DNA from 3 places in the Conexibacter sp. JCM 18997 genome. Region 2 is predicted to be linked to each of the others. Evidence: riboswitches for the same ligand, from Rfam matches in the RefSeq annotation. Region 2 holds a riboswitch; each other region holds the start of a gene.
What was found. A riboswitch is a leader RNA that binds a small molecule or an ion and turns the genes downstream of it on or off. The one in region 2 is predicted to bind cyclic di-AMP.

Region 1 (9,839 bases), 1.2 Mb from region 2:
GTGCGCCAGGGCAGGGCCGTGCGGGCGATCAGCACCGGGCAGGGCGCGTGATGCAGCGCCGCGACGGCGATCGGGCCCGACGAGCCCAGCACGAGCAGCCGGCCGCCGTCCTCCTCGCAGATCTCGTGCAGCGCGCGCGCCGGTGACGTGTCGGGCAGCACGCGGACCTTGGCCCCGGGCGCGAGCTCGTCGCGCACCGTCTCGGTCAGCCGCTCGGCCTCCTGGTGGATCTCCTCGCTGACCTGGACCTCGGTGACCGTGCCCTCCAGCGGGAGCAGGTCGTACGGGTAGGCGTGGGCGAGCTCGAGGTCGGCATCCAGTGCCTCGGCCAGCGCGTGGCCGGCGAGCACCGCCGCGCGACCGTGCGCGCTCCCGTCGACCCCCACCACGATCGTCCCGAACACGCCGGGGAATCTACTTCAGCTCGGCGGCTTGGGCTCGTCGGGCCAGTGGCCGTGCTCGTCGTAGAAGTCGCGCGCGCGCTCCTCGCGCGTGCGGTCCTTGAGGTCGCTGAAGGAGAACCGGAAGATCGAGTTGGCCACCACGACGCACACCGCCGCGGCGATCAGCGCCTCCCCCACGCCCTCCTCGATGCTCGTGCCCCAGGTGATGACCGCGCCCACGACGAACAGCGTCAGCGGGAGGCCGTAGCGGACCAGATGGACGAGCTTCATCGGGCCTCCTTGCGGATCATGGCCCAGCGACCGTGGCGATGACCTTGGAGAGCTGACCGCCCTGCCAGGCGATCGGCGACTTGCCGGGCTCCTCGACGAGCAGGCGCGCCTCCGGGATCTCCGCGGCCCAGCGTTCGCCGGTGGCCAGCGGGTGCTCGGGATCGACCTCGTCACGGTCCGCGACGACGATGACCGGCAGATCCAGCGCGTGCAGGTCGCTCCAGGCCTCGAAGGGGCGTGAGCGCGGGATCTGCTGCAGCGCGTCCGCGACCGCCTCGGGATGCGCGTGGCGGCCCAGGCGCTGGCGCAGGACGGTCTGCACGGTCTCCTGCCAGGCGTCGGGCACGGGCGGGCGCCCGTAGGCGGCCAGGAAGCCCTCGACGCCGCCCTCGCGCAGGCCGGCGCTGAGTCGATCCCAGCGGGCCAGGTCGACGACATCGCGCTCGGGGTCGAACGCCGGCGTGGCCAGCACCAGGCCGAGCACGCGCTCGGGGTGGTCGAGCGCGATCCGCGTGGCCGTGTGGGCGCCCATCGACGCGCCGGCGAACACCGCGCTCTCGATGTCCAGGGAGTCCAGCAGCTCGATCACGTCGGCGGCCAGCGACGGGTAGTCGTAGCGGTCGCCGGGATCGGACTCCCCGTGGCCGCGCGCGTCGGGGGCGATCACCCGGTGGCCGGAGCGCTCCAGCGTCTTGGAGCCCATCACGACGTAGCGCCGGGTCGCGGTCAGGCCGTGCAGCAGGACCACCGGCGTGCCGGTTCCGCTGTCGTCGTAGGCGAGCTGCATGTCGTGTCCTAACGTATTGCAGGCCATGACCGTGATCGACGTCTCCGAAGCAGATTTCCAGCAGCAGGTCATCGACAAGTCGCACGAGATGCCCGTCGTCGTCGACTTCTGGGCGGAGTGGTGCGGCCCGTGCCGCCAGCTCGGCCCGGCGCTCGAGAAGGCGGCCAACGCACGCGAGGGTGACGTCGTGCTGGCCAAGCTCGACACCGACGCCAACCAGCGGCTGGCCCAAGCCTTCGACATCCAGGGCATCCCCGCGGTGAAGGCCTTCAAGGACGGCAAGATCGTCTCCGAGTTCGTGGGCGCGCAGCCGCCGGCCCAGGTCGAGCGGTTCTTCGACGAGCTCGTGCCCTCCGAGGCCGACCGCCTGGTCGACGTGGGCGACGAGGCCTCGCTGCGCGCCGCGCTTGAGCTGCAGCCCGGCCGGGCCGACGCGGCCGTGCCGCTGGCCCGCCTCCTGCTGGCCCGGGGCGACCGCGACGGCGCGCTCGAGGTGGCCGAGAACGTGGCCGGGTCCTTCCAGGCCGACGGCCTGCTGGCGCGCATCCGGCTGGAGGGCGCGGACGGCCTCGACCTCACCGACGCGTGGGCCAAGCTCGACGCCGGCGACCGCGAGGGCGCCGCCGACGCGCTCATCGAGATCATCCCGTCGTCCGACGGCGCCAAGGACGACCTGCGCGCGGTGGTCGTGGCGATCCTCGACGAGCTCGGCGTCGATCACCCGTTCGCGCGCGACGCGCGCCGCCGCCTGGCCACCGCGCTGTTCTAGTGCGCTGAGTCGCGGAGCGCGCCCAGCGCGTGGGAGCGGATCAGCGCGGCGGAGTCCTGCGGGCGCTCCCAGAAGAACAGGTGCCCGACGCCGTCCCAGATCTCCAGGCGCGAGTCGGGGATCGCGGCGGCGATCGCGTGGGCGTTGGAGACCGGCAGCATCTCGTCCTCGGTCCCGTGGACGACGAGCGTCGGCAGGCCCAGCCAGCGCAGCCGGTTGATCGCGTCGTGACCGCCGATCGCGTGCATCTGCATCGCGATCACGGGCATCGCCACGGGCAGCTCGAGCGCGCCCGCCCGGAATCGCGTCCACGCCTCCTCATCGGCCGCGAACGCCGCGCTGACGTTGATCTCCCAGGTCGCCCGCAGCACGATCTCGCGGTCGCGGCTCTGCCAGGCATCGGCCAGCCGCGACAGCGTCGCGGCCGGCGAGAGCGCGGAGCCAGGTCCGCCCGCGTAGGTGCAGCCGAGCGTCAACGTCCGCACCCGCCCGGGCCAGCGCAACGCGAGCTCCTGGGCGACCATCCCGCCCATCGAGATGCCGAGCACGTGCGCGGACGTCCAGCCGACCGCGTCAAGCAGCGCGACGGCGTCCTCGGCCAGCCGCGCGATCGTGAACTGCTCGTCGACGCGCGCGGACCGGCCCACGCCGCGATGGTCGTAGACCAGCACCTCGAAGTCCTGGGCCAACGCCTCCAGGAACGGCGCGCCCCACGTGCGGTGCGTCCCGCTCATGCCCATGATGGCCAGCAGCGGCTCGCCGGCGCCACGCCGCTCGTAGTACAGCTCGTGGCCGTCGATCGAGGTGCTCGGCATCACCGAACCGTACCGGTCGAAAGTCTCGTTCGATCGACGAAATCTGTTTAGAGTTGGTTCATGCCCGCGCTCAACGTCTCCGGTGTTCATCGTCTTCGCCGCTGGTTTGTCGGGGCAGCGGTCGCGATGGCCGCGCTTCCCGCGACCGCTGCAGCCGACGGCATCTCCTTCACGCCGAGCGGAAGCAATCAGCTAGCCGGCGTCGGGACGTCTGTGGCGGGCGACTTCAACGCCGACGGCGACCTCGATCTCTTGGTCACAACGACGAATTGGCCCAATTCCGCACTGGTCATGCTGCTTGGCGCCGGAGACGGAACCTTCACCGCGCTGTCACCGATACCACTCTCCCTCGAGTACGGCCCCATCAGCCTCGTGTCCGCCGACTTCGATCATGACGGTCATCTCGATATCGCAACCAGTGGCAACAACCACAGCGACACCGTGTCGATCTTCCTCGGTGATGGAACGGGACTTCTGACGGAGGCAGGTGGTTCGCCGATCACCGTCGGCGCCTCCCCCGAATTCGTCACCACGGCGGACGTCGACGCCGATGGCAACGACGACGTGATCGTCGCCGATTGGGGGGACGGGAACGCCGGAACGGGCGATGTGATTGTGCTCCTCGGCGACGGCACCGGTGGCTTCGACACGGCGCCCGGCTCGCCCATCGTGCCGGCGATCGATTTCGTCGGTTGGGTGGGCATCGGCGACTTTGACGGCGATGACGCCGCGGACATCGCGGCCGTCGGCCCGAAGAGTCCCGGTCCGAGTGGCGGTTGGCCCGGCACCGTCCAGATGCTGCTTGGCGACGGGACTGGGCAGTTCCAGTCCGGTTCGGGGCCATTGGTCACCGTCGGTGCCTGGGCGGGATCGGGCGCGGTCGCTGACCTGGACCACGACGGGAACCTCGATCTCGCGATCGGCAACCAGGACGGGCACTCCGCCTCAGTCCTACTGGGGAACGGCGCTGGTGGGTTCACCGATTCCAACGGGTCGCCGTTCACCGTCGATGGACACCCCCACCGTCTGCAGCTCGCGGACATCGACGGTGACGGTGAGCTTGACATCGTGACCGCAGGCGCCGGCGAAGGCACTGTGACGGTGTTGCTTGGTGATGGCGCCGGTGACTTCACCACGCCGATCGGCTCCACGTTCACGGCCGCGCAGAACACGAGCGGTCTCACGGTCGCGGACTTCAACGGCGACGGCCGGCCGGACCTCGCGGTCTGCAACTGGCCCAACAGCGAGGTCAAGGTACTCCTGAACACAACCCCCCAGGCGACAGAGCCGACCCAAGTCGATGTCGTCTCGGACGCCAATCCGTCTGTCGGCGGCCAAGCCGGTCACATCTCCGCGACCGTCTCGACGGTCGCGGCAGGCGGCGCCACCCCCACTGGGACGCTGACGTTCCGTGAAGGCGCCGTGGTGCTGAAAGTCGCGCCCTTGGACGCCTCCGGCGTGGCGACGATCACGCTGAAGCCGCTGGCCAGCGGGACCCACACGATCGTCGCGACGTATGACGGCAGCTCGACGATGCGGACCAGCGCGTCCGACCCGTTCGTACAAGAGGTCACCGCTGCCCAGACGCTCACGGCGCTGACGTCGGACGCCGACCCGTCCGTTGTGGGCCAGTCGGGATACGTGACCGCGACCGTTTCGACTGTCGCCCCAGGTGCCGGCGTCGCGACCGGAAACGTCACCTTCAAAGATGGCTCGACCACGCTGGCCACGATCAACGTAGGCGCGGGAGGCAAGGCGAAGCTCACGCTGGCGTCGCTCGCTGCCGGAGCCCATTCGATCACGGCCACGTACAACGGCAACACGACCAAGGCGCCGAGCACGTCGAGCGCCCTGGCCCAGACGGTGCAGCAGGCGTCGACCCAGACCACGCTGGTCTCTGACGCCAATCCGTCGGTCCTCAGCCAAACCGGCTACATCACCGCCACGGTCGCGCCGCTCGCTCCCGGTGTTGGGACGCCGACCGGGAGCCTCACGTTTCGCGAGGGCAGCACGGTCCTGAAGACGGCGAACCTCTCGGGTGGCGCGACACGACTGTCGCTCAAGACGCTCAGCGCGGGAACACACGTGATCACCGCGATCTACACCGGAAGCGCGAGCATGCTCGGGAGCACGTCGAGCTCCCTCAGTCAGGTGATCACACCGTGACCGCGCGCTACACCGGCAGCGCCAGCTGGCCGGTGTCGACCTCGGGCACGCTCGGGGCGTCGAAGCCGGCCACGCGGACGCCGAGCAGGCGCACGGGCCGCGCGGGGTCGTAGGCGCGGAAGAGCTCGCGGGCGACGGCGAAGACCACCTCGTGGTCGGTCGTCGGCTCGGAGACGGTGCGGGCCCGGGTCACGGTGGTCCAGTCGTCGAGGCGGACCTTGATGGCGATCGTGCGGCCGGGGCGCTTCAGGCCGCGGCACAGCTTCTCGCTCAGCTCGCCCAGCACCGTCTCGAGCTGCGCGCGGTCTGCGACGTCCTCGGGGAACGTCGTCTCGCGCGACTCCGACACCGCCACACGCGTCAGCGTCAGCGTGGTCGAGCCGTGGAACTGGGCCCGGGCCAGCAGGTCGCGGCCGTGGTTGGTGCCGAAGCGCTGCTGCAGCATCGCCTCGTCGGCGGCGGCCAGCGCGCCCAGCGTCTCGATGCCCAGCTCGCGCAGGCGCTCGACGGTCTTGGGTCCGATGCCCGGCACCAGGCCTGGGCGCGCGGTGGCGAAACGCGCGCAGGCCTGCTCGCGCGACAGCGCCACGAACCCGGCCGGCTTCTCCGCGTCCGAGCAGACCTTGGCCACCAGCTTGTTGGGCCCGATGCCGACCGACGCGGTCAACCCGGTGCGCTCGCGAATCTGCGCGACGACGCGGCGCATCGCCGCGCGCGGACGCTGCAGGTCCGACAGATCCAGATAGGCCTCGTCGAGGCCGACGACCTCGACCCGCTCGATCTGCTCGCGCAGCACGCCCATCACCTGCTTGGAGACGGCGCGGTAGGCCTCGAAGTCGGGCGGGATGAAGATCGCCTGCGGACACAGGCGGCGGGCGCGGGACGCCGGGATGGCGGAACCCACCCCGAACTTGCGCGCCTCGTAGCTGGCGGTGGTGATCACCGCCCGCGGCCCGGTGCCCGAGACGACCACCGGCTGGCCACGCAGCTCCGGGCGGCGCAGCAGCTCGACGGACACGTAGAACGCGTCCATGTCGAGATGGGCGATCGTCGGCACCCGGGAAACGGTACGCCCCGGGGCCGACGAACACACGTTCCTACCGCATCGAGACCTGGACCGTCCCGACCGAGCCGAAGTGCAGCTTGGCGGCGGTCGCGGCGGTCAGGTCGAACTCGCGCGCGCCCACGTAGGGCCCGCGGTCGATGACGCTGGCCTTGACCACGTGCCCGCGGTAGCGCAGCGTGAGCTTCGTGCCGCACGGCAGCGTCTTGTTGGCCACGCCGACGGTGCCCGTGGTCAGCGTTCCGCCACAACCGAGGTTGTTGCCGTACAGGCCGGGGCCGTACCACGAGGCCAGCGCCGAACGGAAGCCGGCCACCTGGCCGATGCGCTTGGTCGTGGTCGCGTTGGCGGCATCGCCGGCGAAGCGCAGGCGCGCGGCCGAGCTCGTCGCCGAGGCCAGGCGCTGGTCCAGGCGGAAGCGGCCCTGGCCGTCGGTGCGGTCGCGATCGACGGTGAACCAGCCGTGCCTGCCCCGGAACTGCAGCGCCACGGTGCGGCCGCTGCCGCCGTTGGCGACCGCGCCGCGCACGAGCGTCTTGCGCCCGGCGGTCACGTTGCGGCGCACGCCATGGGTGACCAGGCGCGCGCCGACGGATACTCGTCGCTGCGCGCTGGCGGGCACCGCAGCAACATCGGCTCCGGCCGCCTGGGCGACGCCGGCCTGCACGACGCGCACGGCGCCCGAGCGGCGCGGGTGGGCCCGCAGCGCGAACGCGCCGCCGGGACCGGTGGTCCCGTCGGTCAGCTTCGTCCACGTGGTGGCGCCGGCGGGCAGGATCTCCAGACGCACGGGCGCGTCGGCCTGGCCCGAGGCCAGGCGGCCCGAGACGACGATCGGCTGTCCGGGACGCAGCGACGCGTCCTTGACCGCGGCCTGGATGGCCGGGCTGCTCAGATCTGATGCGGGCGCGCCCGCGGCGTTGGGAACGACGATGCCGAGCGCCCCGACCGCAACAGCGGCAGGCACGGCGCGCAGCAGGATGTGCGGCCTCAAGGAGGTCCTCCTTCATGACTGCGGGCCTACGAGGTCAGCTGTCGGGCTCGCGCGTCCGCGCTATGTGGGCATCAGCCCACGATTCGCCCCGTGCCGAGAACGGTCTCGACGAGTGGGTCCCCCGCTCGCCATGGATGGGCCACGGCGACTCGGCCTGCTGGAAACAACGCCCCCCAAGGTATCCGTCGAACGCGCGTTCGAAGCACTTGTGTGCCCGACGTCACACCCCGCTGCACGGGCGCTTGCGCTACAGGCGCGTGAGCGGAACGCGCGGCGTGCCGGCCAGCAGCTGAGCGGCGAGCATCGACGAGGCCTCCCCCACCCGGGTGGGCGAGAGCTCGCCGGTGGCGGGCGACGGCGGCAGCTCCTGCGCGGCCTCCAGGAGGACGTCGATCGCCCGCAGCAGCGCCTCCTCGTGATCGTCGTCCATGCCGCCGGTGGGGATCTGACAGGCCAGACGGCCGAGCGCCAGCGCTTCGGTGGCGTCGCCTCCGCGGAAGCGCAGCTGCACCGCGATGGCCGCGTAGGCGACCGCGCGCTCGCCGGCCAGCCAGCGCGGCCCCAACGCACCCTTGCCGGGCGGGCCACCGAGGTCGGCGGACGGCTCGCCGGCCAGCAGGCGCTCGACGTTGCCGCCGGCGATCGCGGCCAGGACGTCCGGCCCGTAGCCCACTTCGATCGCACAGCGCAGGAAGGCCAGGGCGGCGAAGCGGCCCGAGCCGTAGGGCATGTCGGAGGCGAACAGGATCCGGGACGGATCGACGGTCTCGTACAGCGTGAGCAGATCGGAGACCAGCCACCACGAGGTGTCGAAGAAGAGGTTGGAGAGCTCGTTGGCCGCGGGCGCGACGAGCCCGAGGTCGCTGATCCCGGCGTGGGCCAGGATGAACGAGGCGCCCGGGTAGCGCCGGGCCAGCGCGACCAGGTCCTCCCCCAGCGCCGGGATACCGCGACCGGCGTGCACCAGGACGGGCAGGTGCTCGGCGTCGGCCAGCCCGACCAGCGCCTCGACCGACGGGTGCGACATGACGAACGCGTCCGAGCGCGGGTGCAGCTTGAAGCCGCGCGCGCCCAGCGCGAGCGTGCGGCGCGCCTCCGGCAGCGGGTCGCCGGCGTTGGGGTCGATGCGCGCGAACGGCACGAGGCGCCCGCCCGACGCGTCCGCTTCGGCCAACACGCGATCGTTGGCGGGCGGGTAGCCGTCGGGCTCGGCGGTGGTGAAGACGATCGAGCGCTGGACGCCGGCGCGGTCCAGACCGGCCATCAGCTCCTCGGCGCTCGCCGTGACGCCGTCCGGGTCGTTGGAGCCCGTGTGCGTGTGGGCGTCCATCCAGGGCGTGTCGGCCGGCAGGATCGCCCGCGCCGCCTCCAGGTGGCCGACCAGGATGTCGTCGTACGGCGCGCCTGGGATCTGCACCAGCGGGAGCTTACGCGGCCTGCACCTCGGGCCCGGTCTCGGTCAGCGCGCCGCGCATGCGCTCCAGGCCCAGGCGGATGCGGCTCTTGGCCGTCCCCAGCGGCGTACCGGTGCGCCGGGCGATCTCGTCGGCGGTCAGCCCACCCCAGTAGGCGAGCACGAGCGCCTCGCGCTGGGCGCCGGGCAGCTCGCGCAGGGCGCCGCGCACGTCCGCACGCGCCTCGGAGCGGGCCAGGATCGCGTCGGGCCGGCTGTCGTGATCGCGCCCAGGGCTCTCGACGGCGACCAGATCGCGCACGCGGTCGCTGGCCCGGCCGGCGGCCTGCCCCTCACGCCACACGTCCAGCGCCCGCGAGCGCGCCATCAGCCGCAGGTAGGGCCCCAGCTCGCCGCGCTTGGCGTCGAACCGCTCCGGCCGCGACCACACGCGCATGAAGACGTCCTGCACGACGTCACCGGCGCGGGAGGCATCGCCGAGCACGCGCACGGCGACGGCGTGGACGGAGCGGTGGTGGTCGGCGTAGGCGCGGGCGAAGGTCTCGGAGTCGTGCAGGTCCATGTGTTCTTGATTACCCACTGTGTAAGTAGCTTACACAGCTTGTTGAAGTTTGCCAAGACCGGTCTGGCAGACCACAATCGAGCGCGTGGCCAATCCCGATCGGCTCACGGGCCTCGACGCCTCCTTCCTGCATCTCGAGCGCGGCGGCCAGGCGCACATGCACGTCGCCGAGGTGCTCGTCTTCGCGGGCCGTGCGCCCGGCTACGTCGAGCTCGTCGACCACATCCGCAACCGCCTCGACCTGGTTCCCCGCTACCGCCAGCGCCTGGCCTCGGTCCCGCTCGGCCAGGGTCGCCCGGTGTGGGTCGACGACGCGCACTTCAACGTGCGCTACCACCTGCGCCACACGGGCCTGCCCAGCCCCGGCGACGACGCCGCGCTGAAGCGCCTGGCCGGCCGGCTGTTCTCCCAGCCGCTGGACCGCAACAAGCCGCTGTGGGAGCTGTGGCTCGTCGAGGGCCTGTCGGGCGATCGCTTCGCGGTGATCGGCAAGACGCACCACGCGCTGGTCGACGGCATCGCCGGCGTCGACATCACCACCGTCCTGTTCGACACCGCACCCGACCCCGCCGACACGCCCCGCGCCGCCACCGCG
Region 2 (9,839 bases):
GGACCGGCACCCCGGCCTCGGTCAACCGCGCGGCGTCCGCCGGGGAGCGGCGCAGGTTGGCCTGGAGCGTCGCGGTCAGCGGCACGCCCTCGCCGGCCACGGTCAGCACCGCCGCGAAGACTGCGTCGGCCCGCGCGGCCTCCTCGGCGCCGACCTGCAGCCGCGCGCCGGCGGGCAGCACCGCGCCGATGCGCCGCAGCGCGTCGGCCCGCATCCCGACGTGCGACAGGTCGACCGACACCCACGTGTCCTCGTCGACAGCGGCGGCCAGCGTCTCGTAGCCCTGCAGCACCCGCTCGATCGCGGCCGGATCGTCCTCCCGCTCGCCGAACAGGTCCAGCGAGCACGACAGCCCGGCCGCCCGCAGCCGCGCGGCGACGCCCAGCGCCTCCTCCAGCGTCTCCCCCGCGACGTAGCGGGCGGCGGAGCGACGCGCGCGGGCCCGCAGCGCGGGGGTGGCCATCACGAGCCGCTCGAACGGCTCGTTCGTGGCCAGCGCGAAGCGCAGCCGGCGCTTCACACGTCGGCGCCGGTCTTCTCCAGCAGCGCGGTGGCCGCGCTGGCCGGATCCAGGCGGCGGGCCACCACCTCGTCGAGCAGCTTGGCGAAGTCGGCGTCGTCGTGGAGGCCTTCCTCCAGACGGCGGCGCATGCGCCCGGCGGCCAGCGCCAGCACCTCGTTGCGCAGGTTGCGCCGGCGCCGCTCGCTCAACGTGCCCTCGGACTCGATGTAGGCGCGGTGGGCGTCCATCTGCTCGACGAGCTCGTCGATGCCCTGGCCGCGCGTCGCCTCGGTGGTGACGATCGGCACCCGCCAGCCGCGCTGCGGGGCGAGCGACAGGACGCCGCGGATCTCGCGGACCATCGTCTCGGTCAGCGGGTGGTCGCGCTTGTTGACCACGATCACGTCGGGGATCTCCATCACGCCGGCCTTGAGCGCCTGGATCGAGTCGCCCGAGCCGGGCATCAGCGCCAGCACCACCGTGTCGGCGTGGTCAATGATGTCGACCTCGGCCTGGCCGACGCCGACGGTCTCCAGGAAGACGTCGTCCTTGCCGCTGGCGTCCATCAGCAGCGCCGCCTGCAACGCGGCCTCCGACAGTCCGCCCAGCGCGCCGCGGTTGGCCATCGAGCGGATGAAGACGCCCGGATCGAGGAAGTGCTCGGTCAGCCGGATGCGGTCGCCCAGCACCGCGCCCTGCGTGAACGGCGACGACGGGTCGATCGACAGCACGCCGATCGTGCGGTCGGCCGCCCGGCGCGCCTTGGTCAGCGCGCCGATCAGCGTCGACTTGCCCACCCCGGGCGGTCCGGTGAAGCCGAAGACGGCGGCGCTGCCCGTCTGGGGATAGACCTCGCGCACGATCGCGTAGCCGTCCGGGTCCTCGTTCTCGACGAGCGTGATGGCCCGGGCCAGGGCGCGGCGATCGCCATCGAGAAGGCGCTGGGCAAGGGATTGTTCGTCAGCCATCGGGCCGCGCATCATGGCATTAGTCTCCGTCGCGTCGATGGAGCGCGTGCTGTCCCCGGTCCCTGCCCCGCCCGTCCCGCCGGTGTGGCGTGACGAGCCTCCGCCCCGCCATGGCGGGCCGCTCACCCTCCTGCGCTTCCTGCGCCGCAACGGGATGCTCAAGCCCGGCTACCTGCGGCTGCTCGTGCGCCTGGGCTGGCTGAAGCTGCGCTTCCGCGGGCGCCTGACCACCGACGGGATCGCCTTCGTGTGCCCCGACGTGACGTTCGAGATCGGCAAGGGCGCCAGCGTGCACCTGGGCCGCTGGTCGTGGATCGGACACGGGACGAAGATCCGCTCGCACGAGGGCGAAGTGCGCATCGGCGCGAAGTCGGTGCTCGGCCAGGAGTGCACGATCTCCTCCTTCCAGCACGTCTCGATCGGGCGCGAGTGCATCGTGGCCGACCGGGTGATGCTGATCGACTTCGACCACGGCGTCGTCGAGGTCGACCGGCCGATACGCGATCAGGGCATCTACAAGCGCGACGTGCGCGTCGGCCACAACGTGTGGATCGGCTACGGCGCGTGCATCCTGCGCGGCGCCACCGTCGGCGACAACGCGATCATCGGGACCAGCACGGTGATCACCAAGGACGTGCCCGACAACGCCGTCGTGGGCGGCGTGCCCGGGCGGATCCTGCGCATGCGGCCCACGCCGCGCGCGATGCGCTGGCGCTAGGCGCCGGTCTTGACGCCGCGCACCAGCAGGTAGTCGAACGGCACCGACAGCTCGCCGTCCGTCCGCTCCGCGCGCTCCTCGAACAACGCCGTCAGCGCGGCCCGCAGCTCCTCCTCGGCGATGCCGGCCCGCAGGGCAGCGGCCATCCCCGCGACCTTCTCCAGCGCGAAGGCCACCATCGTCTGCGCGTCGGCGAAGCGCCAGTGCAGCACGTGTCGCTGGATCGACAGCTCGACGCCGCGCTGGGCGAACAGCTCGTGCAGCCCGTCCTCGCTGGCCCACGGGGTCGGCTCGATGCGCTGCCCGGCCGGCGAGGGCAGCAGGCGGCCGATGGCCGCCCCCATGGCCATGGGCACGCTGTCCAGCGGCCACGTGGTCAGGCCCAGCCGCCCGCCCGGCGTGAGCACCCGGGCCAGCTCGCCGGCCGCCACCGCGGGGCGCGGCGCGAAGATCACCCCGAACGTCGAGGTGACGACGTCGAAGCGGTCCTCCTCGAACTCCAGCGCCTCCGCGTCGCCTTCGAGGAAGTCGGCTTCCAGCCCTTCGGCGGCCGCCGTCTCGCGCGCGACGGCCAGCAGCTCGGGCGTCAGATCGACGCCGACGACGTGGTCAGCGCCGGCGCGCGCCGCGGCCAGCGCGACGTTGCCGGTCCCCGTGGCCACGTCGAGCAGCTCGGCGCCGTCGAGCGGGCCGAGCGCCCGCAGGAGCGCGACGCTGGCGGGGCGCAGCCGCTCGGCGATGGACGGGTAGTCGCCGGTGGCCCACTCGGCGCGCACGGCTTCGGCGTCGGACATGCCGCGCACGGTAACCCGAAATGTGAAGGCAGCGTTGCCGCGCATTGGTCAGGATGCCGGTGTGGAGCGCACGGATGCGAGCTGGCGCGGGACCGTCCGCGCCGCGGTGATGGGCAACCCGCCGCTGGTGCGGCTGCTGGCCGGCACCATCGCCACCGCCCTGGGCAAGGCCGGGTTCTCGGTCACCGTCAGCGTCTACGCCTTCCGCTACGGGGGTGCCACGGCGCTCGGCCTGGTCACGCTGGCCCAGACCCTGCCCGCGCTGCTGGCCTCACCGCTGCTCGGTCTGGCCTCCGACCGGCTGCCGCGCAAGCGGGTGATCGTGATGACCAACACGCTGCGGGGCACGGCGATCGCCCTGGCCGCGGTCGCCGCCGCGCTGGACCTGCCCTTCGGCGTCTTCGCGGCGGCCGTCGCCTACAGCATCGTCTCGACCGCCAACCAGCCCGCCCGCTCCGCGCTGCTGCCCACGATCGCCCGCTCACCGGCCGAGCTGTCGCGCGCCACGGCGATGCTGGGCACGATCGACAGCGGCGCCGTGCTGGTCGGCGGCGGCCTCGGCGGCCTGGTGCTGGCGCTGACCAGCACGACCGCCGTGGCCGGCGGGTGCGCGGTCGCGTTCGCCGTCGGGGCGCTGGTGATGATGGGCGTCCCGACCGACACGCGCCTGCCCCAGCGCCGGGCCACCGGCCCGCTGCGCGAGGTCAGCGCCGGGTTCGCCACGGTGCTCGGCCACGCACAGCTGCGCTCGGTGATCCTCGTGGTGTGGGCGCTGTTCGTGGTCGAGGGCCTGAGCGGGGTGCTCGTCGTGGCCACGGCGATCGACCGACTCGGGCTGGGCACCGAGGGCGTCGGCTACCTGAACATCGCCTTCGGCGCCGGCGGCGTGGCCGGCGGGGCGATCGCCTTCCTGATCGTCGGCCGCACCCGCCTGACCACGGCGATGCTCGCGGGCGCGCTCGTGCTCGGCCTCCCGATGATCCTGGCCGGCCTGGTGTCGCTGCCCGTGGCGGCGGTGTGCGCGTGGCTGGGCTTCGGGGCCGGCTACAGCCTGGCCCGCATCTCGGCCACCACGCTCCTGCAGCGCCTCACGCCCGATCGCTTCCTGGCCCGGGTGCTGTCGGTCCAGGAGAGCACGTGGGTGCTGGGCATCGGCACCGGCGCGATCGTGGCCCCGGCCCTGGTGCACGGGCTGGGCGAGGGCGCCGCGCTGGTCATCGCCGGCGCCCTGCTGCCCGGGGTGCTCGCGCTGCGCTGGCGCACGCTGCGCTCGCTGGAGGACGGCGCGCCCGTGCCCCAGGCCGAGTTCCAGCTGCTGCGCATCAACCCGATCTTCGCGCCGATGCCGGTGGCCACGCTCGAGGACCTGGCCCGGCGCCTGATGGCGATCGACGTGCCCGCGGGCACCGACGTGGTCTGCCAGGGCGACGTCGGCGACCGCTTCTACTTCGTCCGGTCGGGCGAGCTGGCGGTCTACGAGAACGGCGTCCTGGTGCGCCGTCTGGAGTCCGGCAGCAGCTTCGGGGAGATCGCGCTGCTGCGCGGCGTCCCGCGCACCGCCACGGTGCGCGCGACGACCGCGTGCGACCTGCGCGCGCTGGACCGCGAGCTGTTCCTGCTCAGCGTCACCGGGCAGGACGACAGCCACGATGCCGCGGTCGAGCGCGCGCAGCGCCACGCGCCGGTGGTCGCTTAGCTGTTGGAGCAGACCGGCCAGGCGGCCGGGCCCTGGACCTCCAGCAGCATCGCGGCGCGCTTGTCCTGCTCGGCCTCGGAGGCCGCCGCCGGATCGCCGCTCCCGCCGACCGCCCGCCACGTGTCGCGGCTGAACTGGTACTTGCCCCGGTAGGTGCCGCCCGAGGACACGGCGGTCGGGTCGCCGCCCGACTCGCACTGCGCGATGCGGGCCAGGAGCGCGCTGTCGGAGCCGGTCGTGGCCGTGCTCGTGCTGCGCGCGGCCAGCGCCTGCGTCTCGGATCGACCGCCGGCCACGCCGAGCGCCGCCAGCGTCTGCGGCCCGGCGATGCCGTCGGCCAGCAGGCCGTTGGCCCGCTGGAAGCGCAGGAGCGCGGCGCGCGTCTGCGGCCCGTAGATGCCGTCGACGGTGATGCCCAGCGCCTGCTGGACCGCGCTCGTGGTCGACTGGCTGCTGGAGGACTGGGTGATGGATGACGGCGCGGCGGCCGCGCCGCCGACCAGCACGGTCAGGCTGGCCACCAGCACGGCCGCGCCGGTGCGACCGCGCAGTCGTCGACGGCGCTGGCGGAAGGCCGCGTCGCGTCGGACGTCGGACGCGCGTTGGGACGCACGGATCTCGTCGCGATACCACGCACGCGGTTTGCTCTCGGGGATGGGCACGGCAGCTGCTCCTGTTGGTCGCGGTGCCTACGGGGTTAGCTGTCGGGCTCGCGCTGGACCTGCGCTACGCCGCACTCTGGCGGCGATTCGCCCCATGGATCGATCTGTCCGATCCCAGTGGGTCCCCCGCTCCGCGATCGAGCGTCGATCGCGAACTCGGCTGGGTTATGGATACGGCGAAGCGGGCGAGGTTACCGGTTCAGCGCGGACGGAACCACACCGGGGGCCAGCGCGCGGACGGGATCGTCGTCCCCGGCGGCCAGCGCCGCGCGCAGCGCCGCGGCGTGGCCGTCGACGCGCTCACGCGGGTACGGGCCGGCCTGATCGCGGCTGATCAGGAAGGCCCAGTCGCTGGCCTGCAGCGCCAGCAGCTCGCGCAGCGCGCGCCGCCCGGCGCGCGAGCCGGCGGCGACGACGTCGAGCTCGGCCCGGCGCGCGGCGAAGGCCACGTCGGCCACCTGCGGGCCGCTCCACGTCCACAGGTCGCGGGGCGTGCCCCAGCTGGTGACCGGGAGCCGGTCGGGCGCGGGCACGGCCGCGTGGCGCTCCAGCGCGTCGTCCAGCGCCGCCAGCTCCAGTCCCTCCGCGGCCGCCTCCTCGAGCACCGCCTCCAGCCACAGGACCCCTTCGTGCCACCAGTGGCCCAGCAGCTCGGTGTCCAGGGCGCACACGCACAGCCCGCCGCCGGCGGTGCGGGCGCGCACCCGCGTGACGAAGTCCGCCGCGTCGGCGCGTACCTGCGCCGCGGCGCGATCCGGGTCGTAGACCGCGCCGTCGTTGGCCCATGGCTTGTGGTGGTAGCGGGTCAGGTGGTGGCTGTCGCGGTAGGCCGCGGCCGCCGGGTAGGCGCCGTCGGACCACACCAGCTCGATCGTCGCGCGGTCGATCGGCACCAGCACGGGACCCGCGGCGCTGCGCAGCGGACGCAGATGCGCGTCGGGCTCCAGCACGTCGGTCAGATCGACGCAGGTGGCATGGACGCCGGCCTGCGCGAGCAGCGGCTCCAGCCACGTCGCGTGCGCGCACTCGGGCAGCCAGAAGCCGCCGCCCCAGGCCGATCCGAAGCGGTCGCGGTGGCTGTCGATCCCGGTCTGCAGCTGCAGGCGCACGCCGGCCCGGGTGGCCAGCAGCGGCAGCACCGCGTGGGTGGCCGACGAGGTCCACGACACGTGCGGGGCCAGCGCGCCCAGGACGTCGCCGCCGCGGCGTTCGAAGGCCTCGGCGGCGCGGGCGTAGTCGGCCTGCGCGCGGCGCAGCTCGGCGGCCACCGCGGCGTCCTGCGCGTCGTCGGCGTCCAGGCCGTGGGAACGCACGCGCAGATCCCGGCAGAAGGCCAGGAACCGCTCGCCGATGTCGGGCGCGCCGAGCTGGTCGGCCAGCACCGGGGTGATCGACAACGTCAGCGGCGCCGGCGCGTGGCGATCCAGCACGTCGGCCAGCGGCAGGTACGTCGTGGCCATCGCCTCCCACAGCCACTCCTCGCCTGAGGGCCAGGTGCCGTAGCCCTCGACGTAGGGCATGTGCGTGTGCAGGACGAGCGACAGCGTCACGGACGCAGCACGGCGAGGAAGTCCAGCGCGCGCGCCAGCGGCTGCTCTCGCAAGGCGAAGTCGCGCTCGGAGATCGCCGGGGTGAAGCGGTCGTAGAACGGCTTGGTGATGCCCAGCTTGGCGTGGATCGTGTCCCAGCCCGCGTGCTTGATGGCCAGCTCGTGGACGCGCAGCTTGCCCGCGTGGAACAGCCCGAGCAGCTCGACGGAGGAGAAGTGCGCCTCGCACAGCGCGCGGAACTCCTCGGGGCGGTACTCCTTGACGTGCCAGGGGTTCCCGGACTTCTCGGCGCCCTCGGGCGCGAGCGTGAGCACGTTGGGCGTGGTCACGTAGACGACGCCGTCGGGACCGACCAGCGACTTGAAGCGCTCCAGCACCTCGTCGGGGTTCTGCACGTGCTCGATGGTCTGCAGGAACACGACGGCGTCGCACGGCTCGTCGAAGGTCTCGACCAGGTCGCGGGCGAAGCGCAGGTTGGGCCGCACGTAGCGCAGGCGCGCGTGCTCGTGCGCCTCGGGGTTGGCGTCGACGCCGACGACCGCCGCGGCACCGCCCCGGGCCAGCACGTCGGAGCCGTAGCCCTCGCCGCAGGCCATGTCCACGACCCGCAGGCCGGCGGTCCGCCGGGCGATCCACTCGTAGACCACCAGGTGGCGGCGGTACCAGTAGTTCTCCTCGGGCACGTCGGGGAGCGTGCGCTCGCCGGTCAGCTCCAAGGGCGGCACGCCGTCGGGCTGGTCGCGCTGCAGATAGCGAACGGGTTCGGTCATCGCGGGCGCGCAAGCTAGTGGAAGCCGTCTATCCTCCGCGCCCGCATGGCCGCCCAACCCCTCGACGCGGACGTCATCCGCGACGCCAACACCCGCTACCACGACGATGCCGCCGCGCACTACGACGCCAAGTGGGGCATCGACTACGGCGAGATCGGCCAGAGCCAGGTCGTCGGCAAGCTGGCCAAGGCCCTGGGCGGGCAGGTCGGCCGCTACGGCCGCTCGCTGGAGATCGGCGCCGGCACCGGCTACTTCAGCCTGAACCTGCTGCAGGCCGGGATCGTCGACGCGGCGGTGGCCACCGACATCTCGGCGGGCATGCTCGACGCGCTGCAGGCCAACGCGGGCCGCCTCGGCCTGACCGTCGAGACCGTGGCCTGCGACGCCGAGGCGCTCCCGTTCCCCGACGACAGCTTCGACCTCGTCTTCGGGCACGCGGTGTTGCACCACCTGCCTGATCTGGATCAGGCCTTCCGCGAGTTCCGGCGCGTGCTGCGCCCCGGCGGCACGTTCGTGTTCGCGGGCGAGCCGTCACGCATCGGCGACCGCCTGGCCCGCGTGCCCAAGCGCACGGCGTTCGCGCTGGCACCGGTGTGGCGCAAGCTGCTGGGCGCGGCCGAGGCGGCCGATCCCGGCCAACACGGCGACGCCGACGCGCAGCTGGGCGAGATCGTCGACGTGCACGCGTTCGTCCCCGACGAGCTCGGCCGCCACGCGCGCGCCGCCGGCCTGGAGGACGTCAAGGTGCGCGGCGAGGAGCTGCTGGCCAACTGGTTCGGCTGGGCCAACCGCACGCTCGAGTCGACGGCCGAGCCCGACGACGTGCCGATGGCCTGGCGGCAGTACGCCTACCACGGCTACCTGTTCTTCCAGGGCGTCGACAAGCGGCTGCTGGAAGAGCGGCTACCGGCCGCGATCTTCTACAACCTCATGATTTCTGGCCAGGCGCCGAAACAAGACGCATGAAGGAATTCTCCTGTGGCGCTGTGGTCCCCGGCTGTTCGGCCGTGTTCCACGCCAACGACGACGACGGCATCCTGTCCCAGGTCGCGATCCACGCCCGTGATGATCACGGGCTCGAGAGCGTCCCGGCCGAGCTGGTCGACGCCGTCCGCGCCAACATCAAGCAGCTGTAGTCAGGCTCGTGCGGATGCGAGCGTCTCGACGAGGCGCTCCATCCGCACGATCCCCACGAGCTTGCCCACGTCGTCGATGACGGCGATCGGATCGAAGCGCCAGGCCAGCTCGCGGGTCATCGCGCGGCGGGCCACATCGGCCGGCCGGGCCATGGCCAGGACCGACAGCGGCGTCGGCCGCGCGGGCTCGCCCGACTCGAAGGCCCCGCGCAGGTGCAGCGCCTGCGGGCGCTCGTAGTCGTCCACGAAGACGATCACGTCGATCTCGGCGTCGCCGGCCAGCACCGCGGCCACCTGCTCGGCGCCCGCGCCTTCGGGGAGCGCCGCGGCGCTCTCGATCAGGGCGCCGACGCCGTCGTCGGCGTTGCGCTCGAGGCGGTGGTGCAGCTCCAGGACCTCGGCGTCCAGGGGGCGCATGCGCGGGTCGGGCCGCCCCAGCCGGTAGCCCTGACCGAGCGGCACCTCGAGCTGCATCAGCCGGCGCAGCTCGCCCGCGCGCTCGATGCCCTCGGCCACGATCCACGCGTCGATGCGGCTGCCGAACGTGCCCAGCGACTCGATCACCGCGGCCTTCGCGGGATCGCGATCGATGTCGGAGACCAGGCCGCGGTCGACCTTGATGAAGTCCGGGCGCAGCGCGGCGATGTGCCGCAGCGAGGCGTAGCCGGCGCCGGCGTCGTCGACGGCCAGGTGCGCACCGGCCTCGCGCAGGCCCTCGATGGTGCGGCCCAGGATGTCGTAGTCGTCGACGGCGCTCTGCTCGGTGATCTCGACGACCACGCCGTGCAGGCCGCCGGCGCCGTGGAGCGTGCTCAGGACCCGATCGTCCAGCAGCGCGTGCGGGCGCACGTTGAGCGACAGGAAGCAGTTGGGCGGCAGGTCGCTGCGCGCGTCCAGGACGCGGGCGATGACCGTCGACTCCAGCTCGGGCAGGCAGCCGAACTTGGCCGCCGCGTCGAACCACTGGTCCGGCGGCAGGTACGGCTCCGAGCGGAACCGCGCGAGCACCTCGAATCCGGCCACCACCCCGCGCTGCAGGTCGA
Region 3 (9,839 bases), 120 kb from region 2:
CGCGGCGCAGCAGCGCCTGCACACGGGCCAGCAGCTCCTGGCGGCCGAACGGCTTGGTCACGTAGTCGTCGGCGCCGGCGCGCAGCCCGCGGACCTTCTCCAGCTCGCTGGCGTGGGCGGTCAGCATCAGCACCGGGACGTCGCTGAAGTCGCGGATCCGCTCGAGCGCCTGCCAGCCGTCGAGCTCGGGCATGGCCACGTCGAGGATGACCAGCGCGGGGTTGTGGGCGTGCACGCCGCGGAGCGCCTCGCGCCCGTTCGCGGCCTCGATCACGTCGAGGCCGTCGCGGCGCAACAACTCCCGGACGAGCTCCCGAATGTCGGGATCGTCGTCGGCGACCAGGACGCGAGCAACAGGCACGAGCACCGTTTCTTACCAGTCACGTCAGACTCGCGTGCGATGGAGGACCCGATTCGCATCACCCGCGACCTGTCGCTGCCGCTCTCGGAGGTGCTGATTCGCACGTCGCGATCCAGCGGTCCCGGCGGCCAGCACGCGAACGTGACCGCGTCTCGCGTGGAGGCGGTGTTCGACATCCACGCCTCGCAATCGCTGTCCGATCGCCAGCGCGAGCGCCTGCTGGCCCGCTTCGGCCCGCGCGTCGTCGCCGTCGCCCAGGACGCCCGCTCGCAGTCGCGCAACCGCGAGCTGGCGCTGGAGCGCCTGCGCGACCGGATCGCCGGCGCGCTGCACGTGCACCGCCCGCGCACGGCGACCAAGCCGTCGCGCGCGGCCCGGGCGCGGCGGGTGGAGGCCAAGAAGCAGCGGGGCTCCGTCAAGCGCGACCGACGCAGGCCGACCGGCGATGACTGAGCCGATCGAGCTGACGTTCCTGGAGGACGGCGGTCAGAGCGCCGACGACGTGGCCGACCGGATCCTGGCCTTCCTGGCCCCCGCCCGGCGCTCGCTGGAGCTGGCGCTGTACGACATCCGCCTGCCCGGTCCGGTCGGCGACCGCGTGCGCGACGCGCTGGTCGGCGTGCACGAGCGGGGCGTCGAGGTGCGCCTGGCCTACAACACCAACGCCGCCGCCTTCCCCGAGGACTCGGCGCCGCCGCGCACCGATCCAGGCCTGATCGAGTCGCTGCCGCTGCCCACACGGGCGATCCCCGGCGTCCCCGATCTGATGCATCACAAGTACGTCGTGCGCGACGGCGAGGCCGTGCTGACCGGCTCGACGAACTGGACGCTGGACTCCTGGGAGCGCCAGGAGAACGTGCTGGTCGTGGTCGAGGACGTCGGGGTGGCCACGACCTACCGGGCCGACTTCGACGACCTGTGGGCCATGCGCCGCGTGCTGGGCAGCGGCGCGGACCCGGTGCGCACCTTCGGCGTCGGCCACGCCAGCGTGCGCCCGTGGTTCTGCCCCGCGCACGGGCCCGAGCTGTCGCGGCGCATCGCCACGGCGATCGCGCGGGCCAAACGGCGGGTGCGGATCGCCTCGCCGCTGCTCACCGCCCACCACATCCTGCGCGCGCTGGACGCCGCCGAGGGCGACATCGCCGGCGTCGTCGACGCCACCCAGGTCCGCCAGGTCCTGCACCAGTGGCGGATGCCGAGCTCCAGCGCCACGTGGAAGGCCGACACGCTCGTGCGGCTGCTGGAGCGCCACGGCTTCGCGGGCAAGCGCTCCGTGCCCTGGGCGGTCGACCAGCCCCACGACTTCCTGCACGCCAAGGTCGCCGTGTGCGACGACACCGTCTTCGTCGGCTCGTTCAACCACTCGCACTCGGGCGAGCAGAACGCCGAGAACGTCCTGGAGATCGAGGACGCCGCGCTGGCCCAGCGCTTCGCCGAGTGGATCGACGCGCTGCGCGCCCGCTACGACGGCGCGACGCCCTGGGCCAGCGCCGCCTGACGCATCCGGAAGGCGACCTCGTCGGGCTCGTCGACCAGCTCGACGAGATCGAGGTCCTCGGCCGAGACGTAGCCGCCGCCCAGCAGCCGGTCCTGCACCCAGTCCCACAGCGGGCCCCAGTGCTCGCGCCCGACGAGCACGACCGGGAAGTGGCGGACCTTGTCGGTCTGGATCAGCACGAGCGCCTCGAACAGCTCGTCCAGCGTGCCGAAGCCCCCGGGCAGGACGACGAAGCCGGTCGCGTAGCGCACGAAGCAGACCTTGCGGGCGAAGAAGTAGCGGAAGGTCAGCGACAGGTCGACGTAGGGGTTCTCGTGTTGCTCGAAGGGCAGCTCGATGTTCAGGCCGATCGAGCGGGCGCCGACCTCGCGGGCGCCGCGGTTGGCCGCCTCCATCAGCCCCGGGCCGCCGCCGGTGATGACGGTGAACCCGGCCCGCCCGAGCGCGGCGCCGACCGCCGTGCCCAGCGCGTAGTCCGGGTCGTCGGGCGCGACCCGCGCCGAGCCGAACACCGTCACCCCGCACTCGGTGCCGGCCAGCGCGTCGAAGCCCATCTTCAGGTCGGCCTGCATCCGGGCCAGCCGCTCGGCGTCGGTGTGCAGCGACTCGACGACCGGGGACTCGGCGGCCAGCAGCTCCTCGTCGGGGGTCAGCGGGATGCGGATCCCGGTGTCGTGCTCGGTCATATCGTTTGCTTGCTAACTTTCATGGGCATGGCCTTCGGCGTCGCCAACGATCACCCCAACTACAAGTGGTGGGCGCTGTCGTGCACCAGCCTGGGGATGCTGCTGGCCACCGTCAACTCGGGCACGCTGATCATCGCGCTCCCGGACCTCGAGCGCGCGCTGCACACCTCGCTGCTGGAGCTCGTGTGGGTGATCCTCGTCTACCTGATCGCCTCGACCGTGCTCGTGCTCACCGCCGGGCGCCTGTCGGACCTGTTCGGGCGCAAGAACGCCTACGTCGGCGGCTTCCTGCTGTTCGCGGCCGCATCGCTGGGCGCGGGCTTCGCCGGCGGCGGGACCGAGCTGCTGATCTGGCGCGTCGTGCAGGGCATCGGCGCCGCGTTCCTGTTCGCCAACGCCAGCGCGATCGTCACCGACGCCTTCCCCCGCGAGCAGCTCGGCCTGGCCATGGGCACCAACGTGATGATCGCCGCCGTCGGCCTCGTCGTCGGACCCGTGCTGGGCGGCGCGCTCGTGCTGATCGGCTGGCAGTGGGTGTTCTGGTTCAACGTCCCGTTCGCGCTGCTGGGCAGCCTGTGGGCCTGGAGCGTGCTGCACGAGCTGCACCGGCCCGACGAGATCCGCGGCCTGGACGTCGGCGGGACCGTGCTGTTCGTCGTCGGCCTGACCGCGCTGGTCTACGCGATCTCCAAGGGCGGCCTGACCAGCTGGACCGAGCCGATCGTGCTCGTCTCCTTCGCCATCGCGATCGTGCTGCTGCCGCTGTTCGTCGTGGTCGAGCGCGGCCAGCGGGCGCCGATGCTGGACCTGACGATCTTCGACGACCGCCTGTTCGCGGCGGCCTCCGCGGCGGCGTTCCTCAACGGGCTGGGCCGCTTCGCCCTGACCTTCATCTTCGTCTTCTACTACCAGGGCGCCCAGGGCGACGACCCGATCGTCGCGGGCATCAAGCTCGCCCCGATGGCCCTGGGGATGCTCGTCGCCTCGCCGCCCGCGGGCTGGTGGGCCGACCGCCACGGCTCGCGCGTGCTGGCCACAGCCGGGATGGCCGTCACCGCCGTGGGGATCGCCGGCATGACGCTGCTGCAGGCCGACTCCCCGTACTGGATCTCGGCGATCATGCTGCTGCTCGTCGGGGTCGGGTTCGGCGTGTTCAACAGCCCCAACACCTCGGCCATGATGGGCGTCGTGGCGCCCAACCGGCGCGGCATCGCGGCGGGCGCGCGCACGATGGTGCAGAACACCGGCGCGGTCATCTCGATCGCGCTGGTCATGGCGATCATCACGTCGGGCATCCCCAAGGAGACGCTGTTCAAGATCTTCTCGGGCCTGGCCGACCAGCTGCCGGCCGCGGCGATCGACGCGTTCATCACCAACATGCACACGGCGCTGTGGGTGCTTACCGGCGTCACGGTGCTGGGCACGCTGATCTGCCTGCTGCGCCCGTCGACCAGCCGGGGCATCGAGCTGGCCGCCGGCCACGCCGGCTAGACCCGCCGCCCGGTGTCGATGGTGATCGCGCCGCCGACGGCGCGCGACACGCACGTGCACAGCTTGCGCCCCTCGGCCTGCTGGGCCTCGGACAGGAACACGTCGCGGTGGTCGAGCTCGCCCTCCGCCTCGAGCACGTCGACCACGCACAGCCCGCACTCGCCGCGCAGGCAGTCCCACATCACCTCGACGCCGGCGGCACGCATCGCGCTGAGCATCGTGCGGTTGGCCGGCACGGCGATCTCGCGGTCGTCGTGGCTGAGCCGCACCACGAACGGCTCGGCCGCGAAGCGCCCGCCCGAGGCGAACGTCTCGAAGCGCAGCAGGTCCGCCGGGCGGCCGGCCTCGCGCCAGGCCTGCTGCGCGGCCTCGCGCAAGGCCTGCGGCCCACACAGGTACAGCTCGCCCCCGGGGTCCAGACGCCGCAGCTCGGCGGCGAGGTCGACCCGCCGGCCCTCGTCGGAGACGAACAGCTCCAGCCGCTCGCCGTGCAGCTGCGCCAGCTCGGTGGCGAAGGCCAGCTGCTCGCGGGTGCGCGCCGCGTAGAGCAGCCGGTAGTCCGCGCCGCGTCGGTGCAGGGCCTGGGCCATGCCGACGAGCGGCGTGATGCCGATGCCGCCGGCGATCAGCAGGTACTCGGGGCGGCCCAGGTCCAGCTCGAAGTGGCTGCGCGGCGCCGACACCTCGATCCGCGCGCCGGGCGCCAGCGCGCGCACGGCGTCCGAGCCACCCCGGCCGGCCGCCAGGCGCTTGACCGCGATCCGGTAGGCGCCGCCGGCCGGCGCGGCGCCCACGAGCGAGTAGGAGCGCACGTCGGGCAGCTCGTCGATCATCACGGCGATGTCGATGTGGCTGCCGGTCGCGTAGGACTGCGCGCCCGCCGCGGGCTCGATCTCGATCAGGCGCACGTCGGTCGCGACGTCACGCACCGCGCGGACCCGAGCGGCGGCGAAGGTGCCGCCCGCGCTCATGCCACGCCCAGGCGCCGGCGATCGGCCTCCGTGGCCTGCACGTGGACCGTCTCCGGCTCGCCCGCCGCGGCCGCCCGACCGTCGGAGACGGCGCCGGCGTAGCGCGCGTCGTCGCCGCGCTCGGCGGCCACCAGCTCGTCGATCAGCCGCCGCGCCCACATCGCGCCGCTGTCGATGTTCAGGTTGTAGAACTGCTTCTCCGGGTTGGCGTCGATCGCCCGCTGCTGGGCGTTGAGCACGATCTCGTCCTCGCCGAAGACGCCCGCGACGCCGTCGCGCAGCAGCGTGGTGATGCGCTGGTCCTCGAGGCTGTAGTTGCGCGCGAACGCCCAGAAGTAGTGGCAGCTGCCCGCGTTCTCCGGGGTCATCGTGTTGAGCACGAACCCGTTGACGCCCTGGGAGCGGTCGCCCTCCGGCGCGCCGGTGCCGGTCGGGGCGACCCCGACGTCGATGGCGATCGTGCTGGGCGGCTCGTAGTGGACGATCTGCCAGCGGTCGACGTTGCCCTCCGGCGCGTGCCCCAGCTTCCACCCCAGCTGCATCGCCCAGAACGGCGGTGCCGGCACGTCGATCATCCAGCGCGTCACGGTCACCGAGCGCGGGCCGTGGGTGACCTCGAAGGGCACCTCGGCGACCGACCGGTGGCCGATGCTCGACCCGTGCACGAACGTCTCGTGGGTCAGGTCCATGAGGTTGTCGACCACGAGCTTGTAGCTGCAGTCGACGTGGATCAGCGCGCCGTCGCCCGCCCACTCGGGATCGTCGTTCCAGTGCAGGTCGGGCACGCGGTCGGGATCGGCGGCCGCGGGGTCCCCGGTCCACACCCACACGAAGCGGTGGCGCTCGACGATCGGATAGCTGCGCACGCGCGCGGCCGGGTTGATCGTCTCCTGGGAGGGCATGAACACGCAGCGGCCCTCGCCGTTGTACATCAGGCCGTGGTAGCCGCACACGACGTCGTCGTCCTCGAGGTGCCCCTCCGACAGGGGCAGCAGGCGATGCCAGCACGCGTTCTCCAGCGCCACCGGCGACCCGTCGGTGCGCCGGTAGAGCACGAGGTTGCGCCCCGCGATGCGCCGAGGCAGCAGCTCGTGCTTGAGCTCGACGTCGTACGCGGCGGCGTACCAGGCGTCCTGCGGCCACTCCGGCAGCGCGAACGTGCCGGGCGCCACGGACCCGTTGGTGGACCCCATGCCCTCTCCTCTCTCTCAGGCTTCCTGAGAACCTACCCCGCGCGGGCGGGCCCGACGCACCGCGTCAGGCGCGACGGGCGATCTGATCGGCGGCCGCGCGCTTCCAGCGCGACGGCACCCAGCGGCTGATCGCCGTGCGGTGGTCGGCCACCCAGCGATAGCCGCGGTCGACCGGGCCGGGCAGCGCCTCGGCCAGCCAGGCCACCGGCGCGCCCGCGGGCAGCGCGCGCGCGATCACCGCGGTGGCGGCGCCCCCGGAGTGCACGACCCCGGCGTCGTCGACCACGTGCGCCGAGCGCAGGCGCTCGGGCGCGGGGACGCCGCCGCGCTCCAGCAGCGCCTGCCCCTCGGGCGACTGGATCGCCACCGGCCGCAGGCGTCGGTGGCGGTCCCAGGCCAGCAGGCGGGCGACGCTGAACCGGCAGAAGCCGCAGTCGGCGTCGTAGAGGACGATCACCGCAGCGTCAGGTGGCCCGGGCGCATCGGCGCCCGGGTGGCGCGCAGGACTGCGGTGATCGGGACCCGGCGACGCACCGGGCCCCAACCTACCGAGATGTCGACGCGGGGTTAGAGCCCCGTGGGGTGGCGGACCGTGAAGCCCGAGCTGGAGCGCTTGGCGGTCTGCCAGCGCGACGGCTTGGCGCCCGAGGTGTCGAACCGCAGGCCGGCGACGATCATGTACATGTGGTCGCCGCGGGCGTACAGGGTGACCCACTGGCCGGGCCCGGCGTCGCCCCAGGTCTCGAAGTTGCCCGAGGGCAGCGGCGAGTCGAGCAGGTCGGCGCCGTGGAGCGCGTAGGAGACCGAGCCCGAGCAGTCGTAGCCGGTGTCCTTCCACTTCAGCGTGTGACCGCCGCCGTACTTGTACGGCTTGGAGGCGATCTCGTTGCCGGCGGCGATGATCGCCTGGACCGCGGGCGGGGCGCTGGCCGGCGCCGTGGCGGTGCCGTCGGCGTTGAGGATCGCGGTCTCGCCCGGGATGCCGACCGGCGTCTGGGTGGTCGCGCCGCCCATCGTGGTCGTGGTGGCGGGCGTCGTGGTCGTCGTCGTCGTGCCCGTGGTGGTGGGCGTCGTCGTCGACGTCGGCGTGGCCGCGCCCGTCGTCGGGTCGGTCGCCGCATCGGTCTGGCGCGCGGAGGCGCCGTCGACGGCGGCCTGCTGCAGCGTGGGCGCCTCGGTCGGCTCCAGCCGCCCGTTGGGCGTCAGGCCGGCGGTCTGCTCGAAGCTCAACACGGCCCGCTTGGTGGCCGGGCCGAACTGACCGTCGGGGGTGAGGCTCTCGCCGGTCTGGCGCAACAGCTTCTGCGCCACCTTGACGTCGCTACCCGACATGCCCTGCTTGAGCGTGCGCGCTCCGAACGTGTACGCCGATGCGGTTGCCGGTATAGCGGCCACGGCAGCCGTGGTTAGGAACACGGCTACCGCGGGAAGTCGTATGTCAGGCACTACTGGGATCCCCTATCTCTTTCCAGTGCCTGCGGGGTTAGCTGACGGGCTCGCGCAGAAAGAGCAGCGCTACTCCGGCTCTCGGCCGGTGATTCGCCCCGGGCCGCTATTGGCGGCCAAGTGGTTCCCCCGCTGCCCGTCGGCGGAAACGACGGGCATTCGGCTTTGGTCATTCGACGGCGGGAACTGTAGCGAACCCTCCCGCTGTCTGTTTCCCGTAATAGTTGAGCCGTTCAACTATTAGCTAGACTGCCTCCTGTGAGAATCGCGCGATTGTTCCGCCCCTATCGCGGCCGCCTGTCGGCCGTTCTCGGGCTGATCGTGCTGTCTGCAGGGATTTCGATGGTCTCGCCGTTCCTCCTGCGCGCGATCCTCGACACGGCGCTCCCCGACCGCGACACCACGCTGCTGGCCTGGTTGGTCGGCGGAATGATCGCCATCGCCGTGGTCACCGGCGCGCTCGGCGTCGCGCAGACGTGGTTGTCGACCCAGGTCGGCCAGGCCGTCATGCACGACCTGCGCACCCAGGTCTATCGCCATCTGCAGCGGCTGCCGCTCGCCTTCTTCACGCGCACCCGCACGGGCGAGGTGCAGTCGCGCATCGCCAACGACATCGGCGGCGTGCAGTCGGTCGTCACCTCGACGGCCACCTCGATCGTCTCCAACGTCACCACGGTGCTGGCCACGATCGTGGCGATGTTCCTGCTCGATCCCCTGCTGGCCGGCTTCTCGCTCGTCGTGCTGCCGCTGTTCGTGTGGCTGTCGCGGCGGGTCGGCGCCGAGCGGCGCAAGATCACCCGCCGCCGCCAGGAGTCGATGGCCGACATCTCGACGCTGATCGAGGAGTCGCTGTCGGTCTCGGGCATCCTGCTGGGCAAGACCATGGGCCGCACCGGGGCGCTGGCCGAGCGCTTCGACGGCGAGTCGCGCAACCTGGCCGACCTCGAGGTGCGTTCGCGCATGGCCGGTCGCTGGGTGATGGCGACAATCCAGATCTCGTTCACCGCGATGCCGGCCCTGATCTACCTGTTCGCCGGCCTGTCCCCCGACGCGGTGTCGATCGGCACCGTGGTGGCCTTCACCACGCTGCAGACCCGGCTGCTCTCCCCGATCGGGTCGCTGCTGTCGGTCGGCGTCGACGTGCAGAGCTCGCTGGCGCTGTTCGATCGCATCTTCGAGTACCTCGATCTGCCCGTGGACATCCAGCCGGGCGCGCGCGAGCTGCACGGCCGCGGCGGGCGCGTGAGCTTCGACGACGTGTGGTTCCGCTACGGCGAGGACGCGCCCTGGACCCTGGCCGGCGTGTCGATCGACGTCGACCCCGGGACGACGCTGGCCATCGTGGGCGAGACGGGCGCGGGCAAGACGACGATGGGCTACCTCGTCTCCCGCCTGTACGACGTCGAGCGCGGCTCGGTGGCGATCGACGGCGTCGACGTCCGCGACGCGACGCAGGAGTCGCTGGCCGCCACCGTCGGGCTGGTGTCCCAGGACACGTACCTCTTCCACGCCTCGATCGGCGACAACCTGCGCTTCGCCCGGCCCGAGGCGACCGACGAGGAGCTCGTCGCCGCGGCCAAGGCCGCCCGCATCCACGACCTGATCGCCGGCCTGCCCGACGGCTACGACACCGTGGTCGGCGAGCGCGGCTACCGCTTCAGCGGCGGCGAGAAGCAGCGCATCGCGATCGCCCGCACCGTCCTGCGCAACCCGCCGGTGCTCGTGCTCGACGAGGCCACCTCGGCGCTGGACACCGAGACCGAGCGCTTCGTCCAGGAGGCCCTCGACGATCTCTCCGCCGGCCGCACGACGATCGCCATCGCCCACCGCCTCTCCACCGTCCGCCACGCCGACCAGATCGTCGTGCTCGACGCGGGCGAGATCGTCGAACGCGGGACGCACGAGGAGCTGATGGCGCTGGACCGCCGCTACGCCGCGCTGGTGCACGGCGGGCACGGCGAGCTGCTGGCGTCCTAGCCGGGCGCGGGGCGGCTCCGACGGGCAGCGACGGCACGCGAGCGATCGCGCTCCCCGACGCGGTCAGGCCAGCAGCGCGTCGACCATCGCCAGCGCCACCTGCGCTCGCGACTTCAACGACGCGCGCAGCACGAACTCGTGCGGGGCGTGGGCGCCGCCGCCGCGCGGGCCGAGCCCGTCGACGGTGAGCGGGATCACCGGGGCGAAGTGCGACGC

Region 1: linked by a shared signal. The riboswitch ahead of ACZ5UI_RS06220 (septal ring lytic transglycosylase RlpA family protein) and the one ahead of ACZ5UI_RS00190 (transglycosylase family protein) in region 2 are both predicted to bind cyclic di-AMP.
Region 3: linked by a shared signal. The riboswitch ahead of ACZ5UI_RS25960 (peptidoglycan-binding domain-containing protein) and the one ahead of ACZ5UI_RS00190 (transglycosylase family protein) in region 2 are both predicted to bind cyclic di-AMP.

Annotation. Positions count from the first base shown of each region.
Region 1 is NZ_AP043885.1:1,193,132-1,202,970, reverse strand. It holds gene ACZ5UI_RS06255 (universal stress protein) at 1-404, opposite strand, end outside; gene ACZ5UI_RS06250 (hypothetical protein) at 420-674, opposite strand; gene ACZ5UI_RS06245 (alpha/beta fold hydrolase) at 691-1,461, opposite strand; gene trxA (thioredoxin) at 1,487-2,230, shown strand; gene ACZ5UI_RS06235 (alpha/beta fold hydrolase) at 2,227-3,045, opposite strand; gene ACZ5UI_RS06230 (FG-GAP-like repeat-containing protein) at 3,106-5,211, shown strand; gene dinB (DNA polymerase IV) at 5,219-6,268, opposite strand; gene ACZ5UI_RS06220 (septal ring lytic transglycosylase RlpA family protein) at 6,309-7,241, opposite strand; cyclic di-AMP (ydaO/yuaA leader) riboswitch at 7,277-7,433, opposite strand; gene ACZ5UI_RS06215 (amidohydrolase family protein) at 7,516-8,685, opposite strand; gene ACZ5UI_RS06210 (RNA polymerase sigma factor) at 8,696-9,244, opposite strand; gene ACZ5UI_RS06205 (WS/DGAT/MGAT family O-acyltransferase) at 9,330-9,839, shown strand, end outside.
Region 2 is NZ_AP043885.1:32,703-42,541, reverse strand. It holds gene ACZ5UI_RS00215 (proline dehydrogenase family protein) at 1-520, opposite strand, end outside; gene meaB (methylmalonyl Co-A mutase-associated GTPase MeaB) at 517-1,470, opposite strand; gene ACZ5UI_RS00205 (acyltransferase) at 1,484-2,188, shown strand; gene ACZ5UI_RS00200 (class I SAM-dependent methyltransferase) at 2,185-2,982, opposite strand; gene ACZ5UI_RS00195 (MFS transporter) at 3,044-4,678, shown strand; gene ACZ5UI_RS00190 (transglycosylase family protein) at 4,675-5,340, opposite strand; cyclic di-AMP (ydaO/yuaA leader) riboswitch at 5,350-5,512, opposite strand; gene ACZ5UI_RS00185 (1,4-alpha-glucan branching protein domain-containing protein) at 5,532-6,890, opposite strand; gene ACZ5UI_RS00180 (class I SAM-dependent methyltransferase) at 6,887-7,660, opposite strand; gene ACZ5UI_RS00175 (class I SAM-dependent methyltransferase) at 7,706-8,626, shown strand; gene ACZ5UI_RS00170 (DUF1059 domain-containing protein) at 8,668-8,796, shown strand; gene ACZ5UI_RS00165 (EAL domain-containing protein) at 8,797-9,839, opposite strand, start outside.
Region 3 is NZ_AP043885.1:5,177,646-5,187,484, reverse strand. It holds gene ACZ5UI_RS26000 (response regulator transcription factor) at 1-367, opposite strand, end outside; gene arfB (alternative ribosome rescue aminoacyl-tRNA hydrolase ArfB) at 401-814, shown strand; gene ACZ5UI_RS25990 (phospholipase D-like domain-containing protein) at 807-1,859, shown strand; gene ACZ5UI_RS25985 (LOG family protein) at 1,823-2,545, opposite strand; gene ACZ5UI_RS25980 (MFS transporter) at 2,573-4,036, shown strand; gene ACZ5UI_RS25975 (PDR/VanB family oxidoreductase) at 4,033-5,007, opposite strand; partial or broken gene ACZ5UI_RS25970 (aromatic ring-hydroxylating dioxygenase subunit alpha) at 5,124-6,200, opposite strand; gene ACZ5UI_RS25965 (thiol-disulfide oxidoreductase DCC family protein) at 6,265-6,657, opposite strand; gene ACZ5UI_RS25960 (peptidoglycan-binding domain-containing protein) at 6,768-7,532, opposite strand; cyclic di-AMP (ydaO/yuaA leader) riboswitch at 7,658-7,821, opposite strand; gene ACZ5UI_RS25955 (ABC transporter ATP-binding protein) at 7,920-9,623, shown strand; gene ACZ5UI_RS25950 (M20/M25/M40 family metallo-hydrolase) at 9,687-9,839, opposite strand, start outside.